DNA from 4 places in the Pantoea sp. PA1 genome. Region 1 is predicted to be linked to each of the others. Evidence: predicted binding sites of a transcription regulator. Region 1 holds the regulator's gene; each other region holds the start of a gene.

Region 1 (3,207 bases):
GGCCCTGGTGATAGAGCACGTAGGAGAGCAGCAGATAATCCATGTGGCTGCGGTGGCAGGGCACATAGACAATCTCGTGACCATCCTGCGCCAGCTGGCGCACTTTTTCGCCGCCATTGACGTTGATGCCCTGATAGAGACGGCTCCAGAGCCAGCCCATCACCCGGTCAGTAACGCGAATTGCTTCATAGGAGAAGTTCGCCGCAATCTCTTCCATCATCTCGACGGCATTCTGCTGCGCTTTCTCATGGGAGATTTTTTTGCTGCGCGCCTCATCTTCTACGGCTTTTTCAATCGCTTTGGATTGCAGCAGGCGATTAAACAGATCCTGACGGGCCGGTAAACGCGGGCCAATCGCAGCCAGCCGCTGACGGGCAAAATGGATACGCGCGACGCGGGCCAGCTTCTGCGCGATCGACTTATCTGTCCCATGTTCCGTGGCCATACGCCGCAGCGACACGGTCGGCGAGAAGCGGACAAAGCTGTCGCGCCCATGCCAGATGACCGCAAAGAACTTCTGCACGCCGTTCAGCACCCGCAGGTGTGGTGTGGCTTCGCCCTGAACTTCACGTCCCGGTGCGCGGCCAAACATCACGGTGACGGGCAGCATCTGAATATCCAGCGTGGGATTATTGCGATGCAGGTCCAGGTAATCGTGGAAAATTTTCACCGATTCCACGCTGGGTACAAAATAGGGGAAGACGCGCGGGCCATCGTGGATAAAGACGTGGCGAGGCAGCAGGGAACCATCAATCTCCAGTGGAGAGAGCGGATCGGGCAGATGATGCCGCAGACACTGCGCGCGCAAAGTCAGTAAGTCAGCCTTCGAATCGTAAGGCAAAACATACATAATAGGTCGGGTCGGATCCAGACCATGTTCAGACACGGGATCGGCCGGAATGGCCTTACTCTTTACCAGAAACGAGAGTGGTAAATTAAGCAATTTATAATAAAGTTTACGCCAACCTGACATAGACAACATGAAGCCTCTTGTTAGCAAAGCGCCGCAAGCATACCAGAAAGTGCAGCGAAGATCTGTGGTGGTGCCAAATGCACGCAGCCCAGACATTGACGTCAATCCGATAAAAGGGTTCCCACACATGGCAAATAATGCCACCGGACTTATCAGAATAGTAAAAGCCGCCGGTTACTCCTGGCAGGGGCTGCGTGCCGCGTGGCAACATGAAGCGGCGTTTCGTCAGGAAGCCCTGGCTGCGCTGGCGGCGATCATTATCGCGTGCTGGCTGGACGTTGATGTGATCTCGCGCATCCTTATGATTGGGTCGGTGGTGCTGGTGGTCATCGTCGAAATCCTCAATAGCGCCATTGAAGCGGTGGTCGATCGCATCGGTCAGGAGCATCATCCGCTCGCGGGCCGGGCAAAAGATATGGGTTCGGCAGCGGTACTGCTGGCTATCTTACTGGCCCTGTTTGTCTGGATCGCGCTGCTCTGGACACATTTGCGATAAACCTTCCATAACGCGGCTCAGGCCGCGTTTTCCCTGACAATCGGTTTTCATTTCGCCAATACCTGTATATACTCACAGCGACTGTATAAACAACCAGGGGGCGGGATGAAAGCATTAACCAGCAGGCAGCAGCAGGTCTATGACCTGATTCGCGACCATATTACTTCAACAGGCATGCCGCCTACGCGTGCCGAGATTGCCGCGCAGCTGGGTTTCCGCTCGCCAAACGCGGCAGAAGAGCATCTGAAAGCGCTGGCGCGCAAAGGCGTCATTGAGATTGTCTCCGGCGCATCGCGCGGCATCCGTCTGCTAATGGAAGAAGAAGCCTCAGAAGGCATACCGCTGATTGGCCGGGTTGCTGCCGGTGAGCCCATCATGGCGCAGGAACATATCGAGACGCATTACAAAGTCGATCCGGGCCTGTTCAAACCTTCGGCGGATTTCCTGCTGCGCGTCAGCGGAATGTCGATGAAAGATATCGGGATTATGGACGGCGACCTGCTCGCGGTGCATAAAACGCAGGATGTGCGCAATGGCCAGGTCGTGGTGGCCCGCATTGACGATGAAGTGACGGTGAAACGCTGGAAAAAGCAGGGTGCTATCGTGCATCTGCTGCCTGAAAACAGCGACTTCGACCCGATTGTTGTCGATACGCGTGCCCAGTCGCTGACCGTGGAAGGTCTGGCGGTGGGTGTCGTACGCAACGGCGAATGGCTCTGATTCTGACGCCTGCGTGCATTCGCCTTTTCTGGTGCTATTCTGTCTGCCCTGATTTTGTCGCTGCCGCCTCTGCGCAGCGACACTGAGCACGGAATGGCGAATGCGCTTTATCACGGCAACCGATAAAAATCTCTGGCGGCTCGCGCTGCCCATGATCCTGTCAAATATCACCGTTCCCTTACTGGGCGTGGTCGATACGGCAGTGATTGGTCATCTCGACAGCCCGGTCTATCTTGGCGGGGTCGCGGTCGGGACGACCGTCACCAGCTTCCTCTTTATGCTGCTGCTTTTCCTTCGCATGAGCACCACGGGCCTGACGGCACAGGCCTTCGGGGCAGGCGACAAAACGGCGCTGGCACGCGCCCTGATCCAGCCGCTGATCATGGCGTTGCTGGCGGGTCTGCTGTTTGTCGCGCTGCGTTACCCCATTATTCAGCTGGCTACCCATCTGGTTGGCGGCGATCCTCTGGTACTGGCACAGGCCGGACTGTTTATTCAGATCCGCTGGCTCAGTGCGCCTGCCACGCTGGCGAACCTGGTGATTCTGGGCTGGCTGCTGGGCGTGCAGTATGCGCGTGCGCCGGTGATCCTGCTGGTGGTGGGGAACCTGGTGAATATCGTGCTCGACCTCTGGCTGGTCATGGGGCTGCACTGGGGCGTTGCGGGGGCAGCCACCGCCACGGCACTGGCGGAATATATCACGCTGGGCGTCGGCGGCATGATGGTCTGGCGGGTTCTGAAGCTGCGCGGCATTCCATTCAGCCTGCTGAAACAGAGCTGGCGCGGTGACAGCGCCCGGCTGCTGCGCCTCAACCGGGATATTATGCTGCGCTCTCTTATGCTGCAGCTCTGTTTCGCCTCGCTGACCGTGCTGGGCGCCAGGCTGGGGCCGGAGGTGGTCGCGGTGAACGCCGTATTACTGATGTTCATTACCTTTACCGCCTACGCGCTCGATGGTTTTGCCTATGCCGTCGAAGCGTTTGCAGGTGAAGCGCATGGCGCAAAAGATGGCAGCAAA
Region 2 (3,207 bases), on a different contig from region 1:
ACCTTTTACGAAGATAAAGGCTGCCGTACGTTTAAAGATCCGCTGCCGAGCTTTAACTCTCCGATTGCGCGTCTGGTGCAGGAGTACCCGATCAAGTCGCACTCGGTGGTGGCGCACATCCGTCAGGCGAATCGCGGGCAGGTGTCGCTGGAGAATACCCATCCGTTCACCCGCGAGCTGTGGGGCCGCAACTGGACCTACGCGCACAACGGGCAGCTGAAGGGCTATAAGCAGCTGGAGACCGGCACATTCCGGCCGGTGGGGGAAACGGACAGTGAGAAGGCGTTCTGCTGGATCCTGCATCAGCTGGCGACACGCTATCCGCGCACGCCGGGCAACTGGCCGGCGGTGTTCCGCTTCATTGGCGAGCTGGCCACCGCGCTGCGGCAGAAGGGGGTATTCAACATGCTGCTGTCAGACGGACGTTATCTGATGGCCTTCTGCTCGACCAACCTTTTCTGGATCACCCGTCGCGCCCCGTTTGGCCGGGCGCAGCTGCTCGATCAGGATGTGGAAGTTGATTTTCAGCAGCACACCACGCCGCATGACGTGGTGACGGTGATTGCAACGCAGCCTCTGACGGCCAATGAAACCTGGCAGCGGATTGCGCCAGGTGAATGGGCGCTATTCTGCCTTGGAGAGCGCCAGGAATGAACGGGAAGCGGCTTCGGGACTGGCTAAAACCGGTGCCGGGCTGCTGTTCATCACATATTTCCCGCTGGCGACATTGACCATCGGCGGCTGGTGATACTTCGCAAAGTAAGCGTATCCCGGCTGCAGCTGCTGCCAGAAGCTGGCATAGGTGGAGTAGCGGTGACGCTGCATGTTGCTGTCGGTCATGCGGAACGGATAGATGCTGATGCTGACATCCTGCTGGCCGTTTCGCAGCGCAGCATTCACATAGGTAAAAATCTCATCCATATAGGCGTTGGTCATGGCATAGCAGCCAATCGACTTACAGTCGCCATGGATCATCAGGTAGTTACCGCTGTAACCCTGATTGCGATCGTACTGATTCGGGAAGCCGATGTTGATGGCGCGATAAAAGCGGCTGTCGGGCTTCAGCTGATTCAGCTTCACGTTGTAAAAACCTTCCGGGCTTTTGAAATCGCCTTCACGGCGTTTCGGGCCGAGGCCGCCAGAAAAGTTGCAGATGCGGTAGGTATCCAGCAGGCGATATTCGTTACCGATTTTGCCGTAGAGTTCGAGCGTGCGTTCTTCCTTGAAGATCTGGATGTAGACCGGCGTGCCGAGTAACTGCTTCTTTAATTCTTTGCTGACCGGTGCCGCTGACTGAACGGGGTCGGGTGTCATTGCCATGCTGAGGGCTGGCAGTAAAATCATCGCAAACAGGAGTGCGATTTTGCCCATGCTGTGTATACCTTGAGGTGAAGAGAACATGACACAAATTTTGCGTCTTTGTTGGCATTATCGGAACTATCCGCTACCGCAGCGCAACATTAAACATTGTCTGTTTTTTTAGCAAGACGGCGTCGGCCAAATTCGCGATTTACTGAAGGTTATTCGGCCAGAAATTTGTAAACTTTATTCGCCCGGGCAACAAATATTGCAGTTACCCCTGTCGGCTGTATACTTATCCAGTGCCGGAGGGGGGTATGCGTAAAATCATTCATGTCGATATGGACTGCTTCTATGCCGCAGTGGAGATGCGTGACAATCCCCAGCTGCGCGACATCCCGATCGCCATCGGTGGCAGCCGCGAACGTCGCGGGGTCATCAGCACCGCCAACTACCCGGCCCGCAAATTTGGTGTGCGCAGCGCAATGCCGACCGGCATGGCCCTGAAGCTATGCCCGCATCTGCGCCTTCTGCCAGGGCGTTTCGACGCCTATAAGGAAGCCTCCGCGCAGATCCGCGAAATCTTTTCCCGCTTTACCCCGCTGATTGAACCGCTCTCGCTGGATGAAGCCTATCTGGATGTGACCGACAGCCCGCACTGCCACGGCTCGGCCACGCTGATGGCGCAGGCGATCCGCGCCACGATTTACCGTGAAACCGGGCTGACCGCCTCGGCCGGCATCGCCCCGATCAAGTTTCTGGCCAAGATCGCCTCCGACCTGAATAAGCCGGACGGGCAGTGTGTTATCACCCCGGCAGAGATGCCTGACTTTTTACTGACGCTGCCACTGGCGAAGATCCCCGGCGTAGGCAAAGTCTCTGCAAAGAAGCTCGAAGAGATGGGGCTGGTGACCTGTGGCGACGTGCAGAAGGCCGATTTAGCCCAGCTGCTGAAGCGCTTTGGCAAGTTTGGCCGGGTGCTGTGGGAGCGCAGCCACGGCATTGATGAGCGCGGCGTGATCGTTGAGCGCGAGCGTAAATCGCTTGGGGTCGAGCGTACGCTGGCGGAAGATATCAGCGACTGGGAGGCCTGCCTGGAGATCATCGATTTTCTCTATGCCGAACTCGACCGCCGGCTGACGCAGATCCGACCCGACAGACAGGTGGCGCGTCAGGGCGTCAAACTGAAGTTCAGTGATTTTCAGCAGACCACCCAGGAGCATATCTGGCCGGTGCTGAATAAAGAGGACATGATCGCCATCGCCCGCAAGACCTGGGATGAGCGCCGCGCCGGGCGCGGTGTGCGGCTGGTGGGACTGCACGTGACGATGGTAGATCCCCAGCTGGAACGTCAGCTCCTGCTGGGTTTATAAGTCAGCCTCACCCGCCGGCAGGGCTGACGCCAGATTACTTCTTATATTTCGCGGCCAGGGTGGCGAACCACGGTGCGACAAAATCCTCATTGCTGCCCCAGCCCGGAATGATTTTGTTCAGCGAGGCGACGTTCACCGCGCCAGGCTGGCTGTTCAGCTGCTGCTGAGAGATTGACGCCGCTTTAAACTGATACGTTGCAGGTGTCTCTTCACCGGCAATCTTCTTCGCCACCAGCCGCATATTGACCGCGCCAATGGTTTTAGGATCGACCGCCACCGTCTGCACCCACGGGCTGTTTTTCTCACGCATCAGCTGCAAATCCTGGTTCGAGACATCGATGCTATAGAGCTTGATCTCGGTCCGGCCATTCTCCTGCAGCGCCTTGTAAGCCCCCTGGCTGAATGCATCCCATGCTCCCCAGATGGCGTCGATTTTGCCTTTCGGGTATTTCCCCAGAATCGCACCAATCTTGTTGGCGGTGTCGCCCTGCACGTCAGTTGAAACGGCCCCAATCGACTCCAGCTGATGAATGCC
Region 3 (3,207 bases), on a different contig from region 1:
ACCTACGTTATGTCTGCTATGCCCTGCAGTTACGGGTTACATCACGCGCGCCACCGGGATGTCACTCCAGCGCGTGGTCCACGCCGGTGAGAGCATGTCCCGCCTCATTTTCCATTCCGTATTCACGCCCTGACCGGCAAACCACACGCTGCCCAGTCCGGACTGATTGATGCCGTCCAGCACCTTCATCAGCTGCGCGCTGTTGGCCCGCGGCTGCGTATCGTCAAAGAGGTTCAGCTGACTGACGCCATGCGGGGTAAAGTCATCGAGCATCACGCCGGCCTTCATGTATCTGCGGCCGTCCAGCCAGATGCGGTCAAGCGAGCGCATGGCCGCCCCGATGATATCGCGCGTGTCCTGGGTTGGCAGGCTGAGCTTTTCACCGGCGCTGTTGCCGTAAAACACCTCGTTCTCTGCATGCGGTGACGTCCGGATAAACACGCTGATGCGCCGGCAGAACTGCCGCTCTCCCCGGAGCTTTTCTGCGGTGCGGGTCGCGTACTGGCACAGGGCCTGCTGCATGGCCACCTTAGAGGTGATGCGCTCGCCAAAAGAGCGCGAACAGCAAATCTGCTGCTTGGCCGGCGGAAGTTCCTCCAGCGGAATACAGGACTCCCCGTTGAGCTCACGCACGGTCCGCTCCAGCACCACGCTGAAGTTTTTGCGGATGAGCGCGGGATGCGCACGGGACAGCTGCAGGGCATTTTCGATGCCCATCAGACTCAGTCTTCTGGCGATGCGCCTGCCCACGCCCCAGACTTCCTCAACCGGCTGGTTCTGGAGCAGGGTGGCCGTACGCTTCGGGTTACCGGGCGTCAGGGCCAGTACCCCGCGGAACTGCTTCCACTCCTTGCCGGCCCACTGGGCACTCTTTGCCAGCGTCTTTGTCGGCCCCATGCCTACCCCGACGGTCAGGCCGGTTATGGCCAGCACGTGCGCCCGCAGGCGCCGGCCGAAGTGCTCAAAATCCTCACACCCGTCAATACCGGTCAGATCCAGGAACATCTCGTCAATCGAGTACTGCTCGACCTTTGGCGTCAGTTCCTCGAGGGCCGTCATGACCCTCTGCGATAATGAATGATAAAGCCCGTAGTTAGAGCTAAACACATGAATCTTATCAGGATATCCTTCATTTTTTATCTGAAACCACGGAGCGCCCATTTTGATGCCCAGCGCTTTGGCGCCCGCTGAACGGGCGATGACGCAGCCGTCGTTATTGCTGAGCACCACCACCGGTTTACCGCGCAGGTCAGGGCGGAACAGGGACTCGCAGCTCGCATAAAACGAGTTAACGTCCGCCAGTCCGAACATAGGCAGCGCCATAGCTACCTCCTGCGCGCTTTTGTACTGTTGAAGAACCAGGTGACGACGCCGAGCAGCTGCAGCTCCTCCGGATAAATGACGGAGTAGGCCGGGTTCATCGGCAGGAGAGCCAGACGGGGATGAAGCTGCAGGCGCTTGACCGTAAATTCACCGTTAACCTCAGCGATTACGATGTCTCCGTGCGAGGCCTCTTCTGCGCGATCGACGACCATGACGTCGCCATCACACAGCCCCAGTTCCTGCATACTGCTGCCGCTGGCACGCACAAAAAACGTGGAGGCGCGCCGGCGGATGCAGAGCTCGTTAAGGTCAAGTTCAGCCTCAACATAATCTGCGGCGGGCGAAGGAAAGCCTGCCGCACAGGGATCTGCATAGAGGGGCACGCGTACACGGGGGGTGAAGACCGGGGGCCAGAGCAGCATCAGGCCTGAACCGTACACGGCGGGTTTCACAGGACGCTCCGGGATGAAAATACCGGTGACGGGATATGTGCTGTATGTAAGTGGTGCATAAATTCCTCCTCTGTAATTAACTGGTTTTATATACAGTATTATTGGCGAAATTTATCTGGCAAGAAAAAGCAGCAGGGGATTACTCAGATGCGGTTTTATCCGGCTGATAATTAATGGAAAATTTTTGAAATGATGTGTTTTCAGCAGCATCACGTCAGACATTGGGCAGAATATCGGTGCCACCGGGCTCCCGGGAGGGGATTCAGTCACCCGGTAATCTGTCTGCGGATTTCCTGATCCACGCACTTTTTTTGAGAAAGGCGCGTAAGCAGTTTCTGCCGGCAAAGGTGAAATGACGCTTCCTCGCCACGGCTGTTCGTTCCTCGCGCTGCTGCGGTACGCCTCAGCCGTGACTGCGGCGAGCGTTGCGTGCTCACGTTTTAAGGGCAGGCTTTTTTCCTGTTCCTCGTTTGCTCCGGGGCCGGACCGTTTTATGCTGCATGCAGACGTTAAACTGACGTTTTACCCTGAGAGGCAACGTATAGACGGTCTGACTTCTCCCGCCCGCTTTCTGGCATACCTTATGGCAGAGCACGATATCTCCATCACGCAGCTGTGCAGGCGCAGCGGGATGGACAGCGCCGTTGCCTGGGAATCTCTGGCGGGACTGCTGCCGGTGACCCCGGCGCTGGCGGAGCAACCGGGTCGGGTATTTCATTCGTCCGGGTTCTGGCTAAGCCAGCAGGCCGTGTACAGAACAGCTAAAGAGCTATCTTTTTCAGTTAAAATAAGGTGCAGAAGATAATGGTGAGAAGATCTGTCAGGTGGAGCGCCTGCGATGGAAACGGGATGGAGCATTGTGATATCACTATTTCCGGTAACGGCATAATTATTGAAGGTATTGTTGCAGGCAATCGAAAAAGCAGTTACGGGGCCTGGTACCGTGTAGATACAGATGAGAGCTTCAGAACGCGAAATGTACAGGTCAGATATGTTGGCGGCCCGTCACTCCATATCATATCTGATGAAAATGGCATCTGGCATGATGTTGAAAATAATAAGCAACTCATACATCTGCAGGGCTGTCATGACGTCGATATCGGCTTTACGCCCGCGACGAATATGTTGCCATTGAGGCGTCTGAAACTTGCTGAAAAAGAAAGCCAGTCTATAAAAGTGGCCTATATTCCCTTGCCTGAAGAAATCAGTGAAAACTTCGAGCCCGTCGCAGCCAGCCAGCGTTACACATGTCTTGCGCCAGATCGGGTGTACAGATATGAAGGGATTTTTCGTGATTTCACAGCTGATTTGAGTATAGATGACGCGGGGATCATCGAAGACTATCCAGACCTGTTCCGAAGGCAAAGTAAGTAAACATATATAAGTCATTCCAGGAGAGGACGGCCCCGAAGTGGTTTTTATTAATGCAGTG
Region 4 (3,207 bases), on a different contig from region 1:
TCAACCGTCGGACGGGCCACTTTTCGCAGCGTCAGGCCATCGTAGCTAAGCTCGCCATTGTCGACATCCAGCGGCATCACACGCAGCTGACGCGTCACGTTAACGTAGTCGCCATTCAGTCGGGTCAGCTTGCCGGGCTTGGCGATCACCCGCTGCCACTGACGGCAATCCAGCGTGCTGCCATCCGCATTAATAATGATGCTGCCTGTCGCCTGGCTGCTGATCAGACCGCTCTGCGGTCCGACGGTTTGCCAGTTGCCCTGCAAATCGGCAGGTGCCGGGGTCTGCACCGCATTTTCATAATCGTTGATTTGCGCACAGCCACCCAGTGCCAGCGCCGCAATCAGCATCCACTTTTTCATGTTTAATCCCTAAAATCGCGTTAATGGCGGCTACGTTATAATTTTTTCCCCGCGCTGCGCAAGATATCTGACGGTTCGGGCTGCTGCTTCCCCCCGGATTGCAGCCCATTTCTCACCTTATCCGTTACCCGGCGTTCCCGGCGCGGCCGTCTGCGGGCGGCCCCCGCCGCGACATTCCGGCGCGACGGTGCCTGACAACCGTAAGACAACCCGTTACACTGGCGCGCTGCAACAGACTTTCAGGAACAGAATGATGAAAACCCCAGAAGCCTACTACGCGCAGGCACGCGAGATGTTTTTTACCGCCCACCCGGACTTTCAGGCTGCCCTTGATGAACTGACTGAAAGCGATGCCCGCGCGGCCAATCTCTCACTGCGAGAGCTGCGCGAATGGCATGCTGAACGCATCTATGCGGCCTTCCTGCGTCAGAAGAATCTGGATGGCATGATTTTTTCTATCCAGCTCGCTGAGCCGGATAAAGCGGTGGCGGCTGAAGCTATCGAGACTTATCTCAAATCCCATGCTGCGTCACTGGGGATGAGCTGGGAAGAGTTCTGCATTAAAAACGAACTCTGATTGAGGCGACCTCTGAAGAAGCGTACCGGTTAACCTTCTTCAGAGGTCATTTTCACCCTGCCCGCGCGTTCAGGGGGTCCTGCCCTTCACCTCAACATAACTGGCCACGGCCAGCAGACGATTAATGTGGGTCAGCAGCAGATCAACATCGGACTGCATAAATTCGGCTGAAGAGCGGGAGGCGGTGACAATCGCATCCTGTACGGTTTCGGTAATGGTCAGGGAGTTATCCTGTTTTGCCTGTACCAGCAGCGCCGCAACCAGCAGCGACTGGGCTTCAATCTGAGCGGTCAGCTCTTTCGCATCCACATCCATTTTCGCCAGCTTAAGCAGAATATCGATTACCAGTTGTCGCATCGCGCAGGCCTCCTGAAGAGTAAGCCGCCATTATGTCGCGATGCGCGCGCATTTTTCCAGCTGAAGATGGCGGCCCGGACGGCATAAAAATTTGCGTCAAAACCGGCGCGCAACCTTGCTACTGTTTTTATTTACAGTATTATAGATCAGCGATTTTGCCCTGAATGGATTGCCATCATGTTTGTTGAATTGATTTATGACAAGCGCAACGTTGCCGGTTTACCGGGTGCTCGCGAGATGATTCTTGAGGAGCTGGAAAAGCGGGTGCATCGGGTCTTTCCTGACATTGAAGTTAAGGTTAAGCCGATGGAGCGTAATGCGATTGACACAGATTTGAGTAAGAACGATAAAGCGACGGTTGCGCGTATCGTGGAAGAGATGTTCGACGAAGCGGAAATGTGGCTGGTGGCCGATTAATCCCTGATCGGCCACCGCATCAGTTAGCGGGAGAGGAATCAGCTCTCCTGCTCACTGTGATTGATTTCAATCTCAATATCCTTAATAGCAGCATCCAGGTCGTCCAGCAGTTTACCCTGTTTATTGAGCAACGCGTCGATTCGGTCAGCGTTGGTCTTGTCTTTATATTCACCGGCATCAAAGGCTAACCAGTGGCTGGAGAGAGTTTCAGTATTGGTCTGCGCATAGTGGCGCATCTCTTTCAGCTGCGACGCTACGTCACGCAGATAATCGTTTTTGGTCTTGGTTTCGGTTGAATCGCTCATGCTAATTTTCCTTCTGGTCAGTTTTCCAAAGTGATTAGGCTTTGCGGTTCATCAACCAGCCAATCAGCGGGCCTGCATTTAAGACAGAAAATGTCGCCCGGAGATTTAAACGTAGTTGATAATAGCGAAGCCGCCCTAGGAATAATCGGAAGTTACGGCTATTGCCCCGTTTCGGCCGAAGGTAAATCGCCCTCTTTCACCACCTCTTTGACTTTGTTGACCGTTTTATCTGCTGTGCGATCGGGCAGCGCATCAAGCTTATGCTGCAACGCCGCAACCTGATCCGTGAGCAGATCGACTTTGTCCTCACGGCGGGCGGCGATGACCCGGTAATCCGCCCGGATCTCCTCGACCCGTTTATTTGCGGTGTTGCTGACATAGAGAAAAATGATGGTCATCAGGATGCAGATCATCGAACAGCTCAGCAGAATCCCGCCAAGAATCACTTTTCGCCGGTATGTCAGAACGGTCAAAGGACTATTTATCGGTGTCATCACTGCGATCCTCCAGAGTTGAGATAAGCCGATCAATTTCATTACGAAACTTATCGTTCTGATCGGTTTCGGTCATTGCCAGTAAAATACCCACTGCGTTTTTGATTAACCGGAGATCGGTTTCAAGCGTGGCAATACGCCGCAGATTTCTGTCGTGCCGTTCGCGTAACTCATCATTCTCCTCCCGTATCAGCGCATTGCTCTCTTTCAGCAACACCACCTGCTCTTTGTAACTGGTAATAATTTCGCCGCCTGCCCGATTACTGGTCACGATTGAGGCGATCCCCGCCAACAACGGTTTCCAGAAAAGTGCTGCGGCGCCCCCACCCAGAACTAACGCCCCCATACTGGTAATCAGACTACTTTCCATGCCACACCCCTTTTTCCGGTAAGGTCTCTGGAACTCACGGCATGCTTAACAGCCACCTTTTCCCCCACGAATTTAAGATTGCTTAAATACCAGGTTTAAGTATACTTAAGTCACTCTTAACCAAAAAGTCAAGCAGATGAAAAACGAAACCCTGGGTGATCGCATCCGACTCCGACGCAAGTCACTGCAGTTAACGCAGAAGCAGCTGGCGCAGCAGGTAAACGTGTCCCATGTGGCCGTTTCGCAATGGGAAAAAGAGGAGACTCTGCCGCGTGGCGAAAACCTGCTCCGGCTCTCTGAAGCACTGGGCTGCGCACCGGCCTTT

The links. The regulator LexA, encoded in region 1, represses DNA repair genes until DNA is damaged. The targets are predictions, from matches to a motif close to TNCTGTATGTACATACAGNA.
Region 2: the regulator LexA is predicted to act here: its motif matches at 1,585-1,604, upstream of dinB (DNA polymerase IV).
Region 3: the regulator LexA is predicted to act here: its motif matches at 1,854-1,873, upstream of umuD (translesion error-prone DNA polymerase V autoproteolytic subunit).
Region 4: the regulator LexA is predicted to act here: its motif matches at 1,416-1,435, upstream of AC1V0D_RS07460 (DinI-like family protein).

The regions. Positions count from the first base shown of each region.
Region 1 covers NZ_JBXGEE010000002.1:32,568-35,774, forward strand. The annotation lists gene plsB (glycerol-3-phosphate 1-O-acyltransferase PlsB) at 1-973, opposite strand, end outside; gene AC1V0D_RS10955 (diacylglycerol kinase) at 1,101-1,469, shown strand; gene lexA (transcriptional repressor LexA) at 1,575-2,189, shown strand; gene dinF (MATE family efflux transporter DinF) at 2,290-3,207, shown strand, end outside.
Region 2 covers NZ_JBXGEE010000001.1:32,178-35,384, forward strand. The annotation lists gene AC1V0D_RS00190 (class II glutamine amidotransferase) at 1-654, shown strand, start outside; gene dpaA (peptidoglycan meso-diaminopimelic acid protein amidase) at 625-1,371, opposite strand; gene dinB (DNA polymerase IV) at 1,617-2,672, shown strand; gene AC1V0D_RS00205 (sugar ABC transporter substrate-binding protein) at 2,707-3,207, opposite strand, start outside.
Region 3 covers NZ_JBXGEE010000009.1:32,635-35,841, reverse strand. The annotation lists gene umuC (translesion error-prone DNA polymerase V subunit UmuC) at 37-1,311, opposite strand; gene umuD (translesion error-prone DNA polymerase V autoproteolytic subunit) at 1,326-1,775, opposite strand; gene AC1V0D_RS21205 (putative glycolipid-binding domain-containing protein) at 2,580-3,149, shown strand.
Region 4 covers NZ_JBXGEE010000001.1:1,531,682-1,534,888, forward strand. The annotation lists gene yedD (lipoprotein YedD) at 1-362, opposite strand, end outside; gene AC1V0D_RS07450 (DUF6388 family protein) at 616-939, shown strand; gene iraP (anti-adapter protein IraP) at 1,009-1,296, opposite strand; gene AC1V0D_RS07460 (DinI-like family protein) at 1,474-1,713, shown strand; gene AC1V0D_RS07465 (hypothetical protein) at 1,752-2,018, opposite strand; gene AC1V0D_RS07470 (hypothetical protein) at 2,177-2,512, opposite strand; gene AC1V0D_RS07475 (hypothetical protein) at 2,496-2,882, opposite strand; gene AC1V0D_RS07480 (helix-turn-helix domain-containing protein) at 3,019-3,207, shown strand, end outside.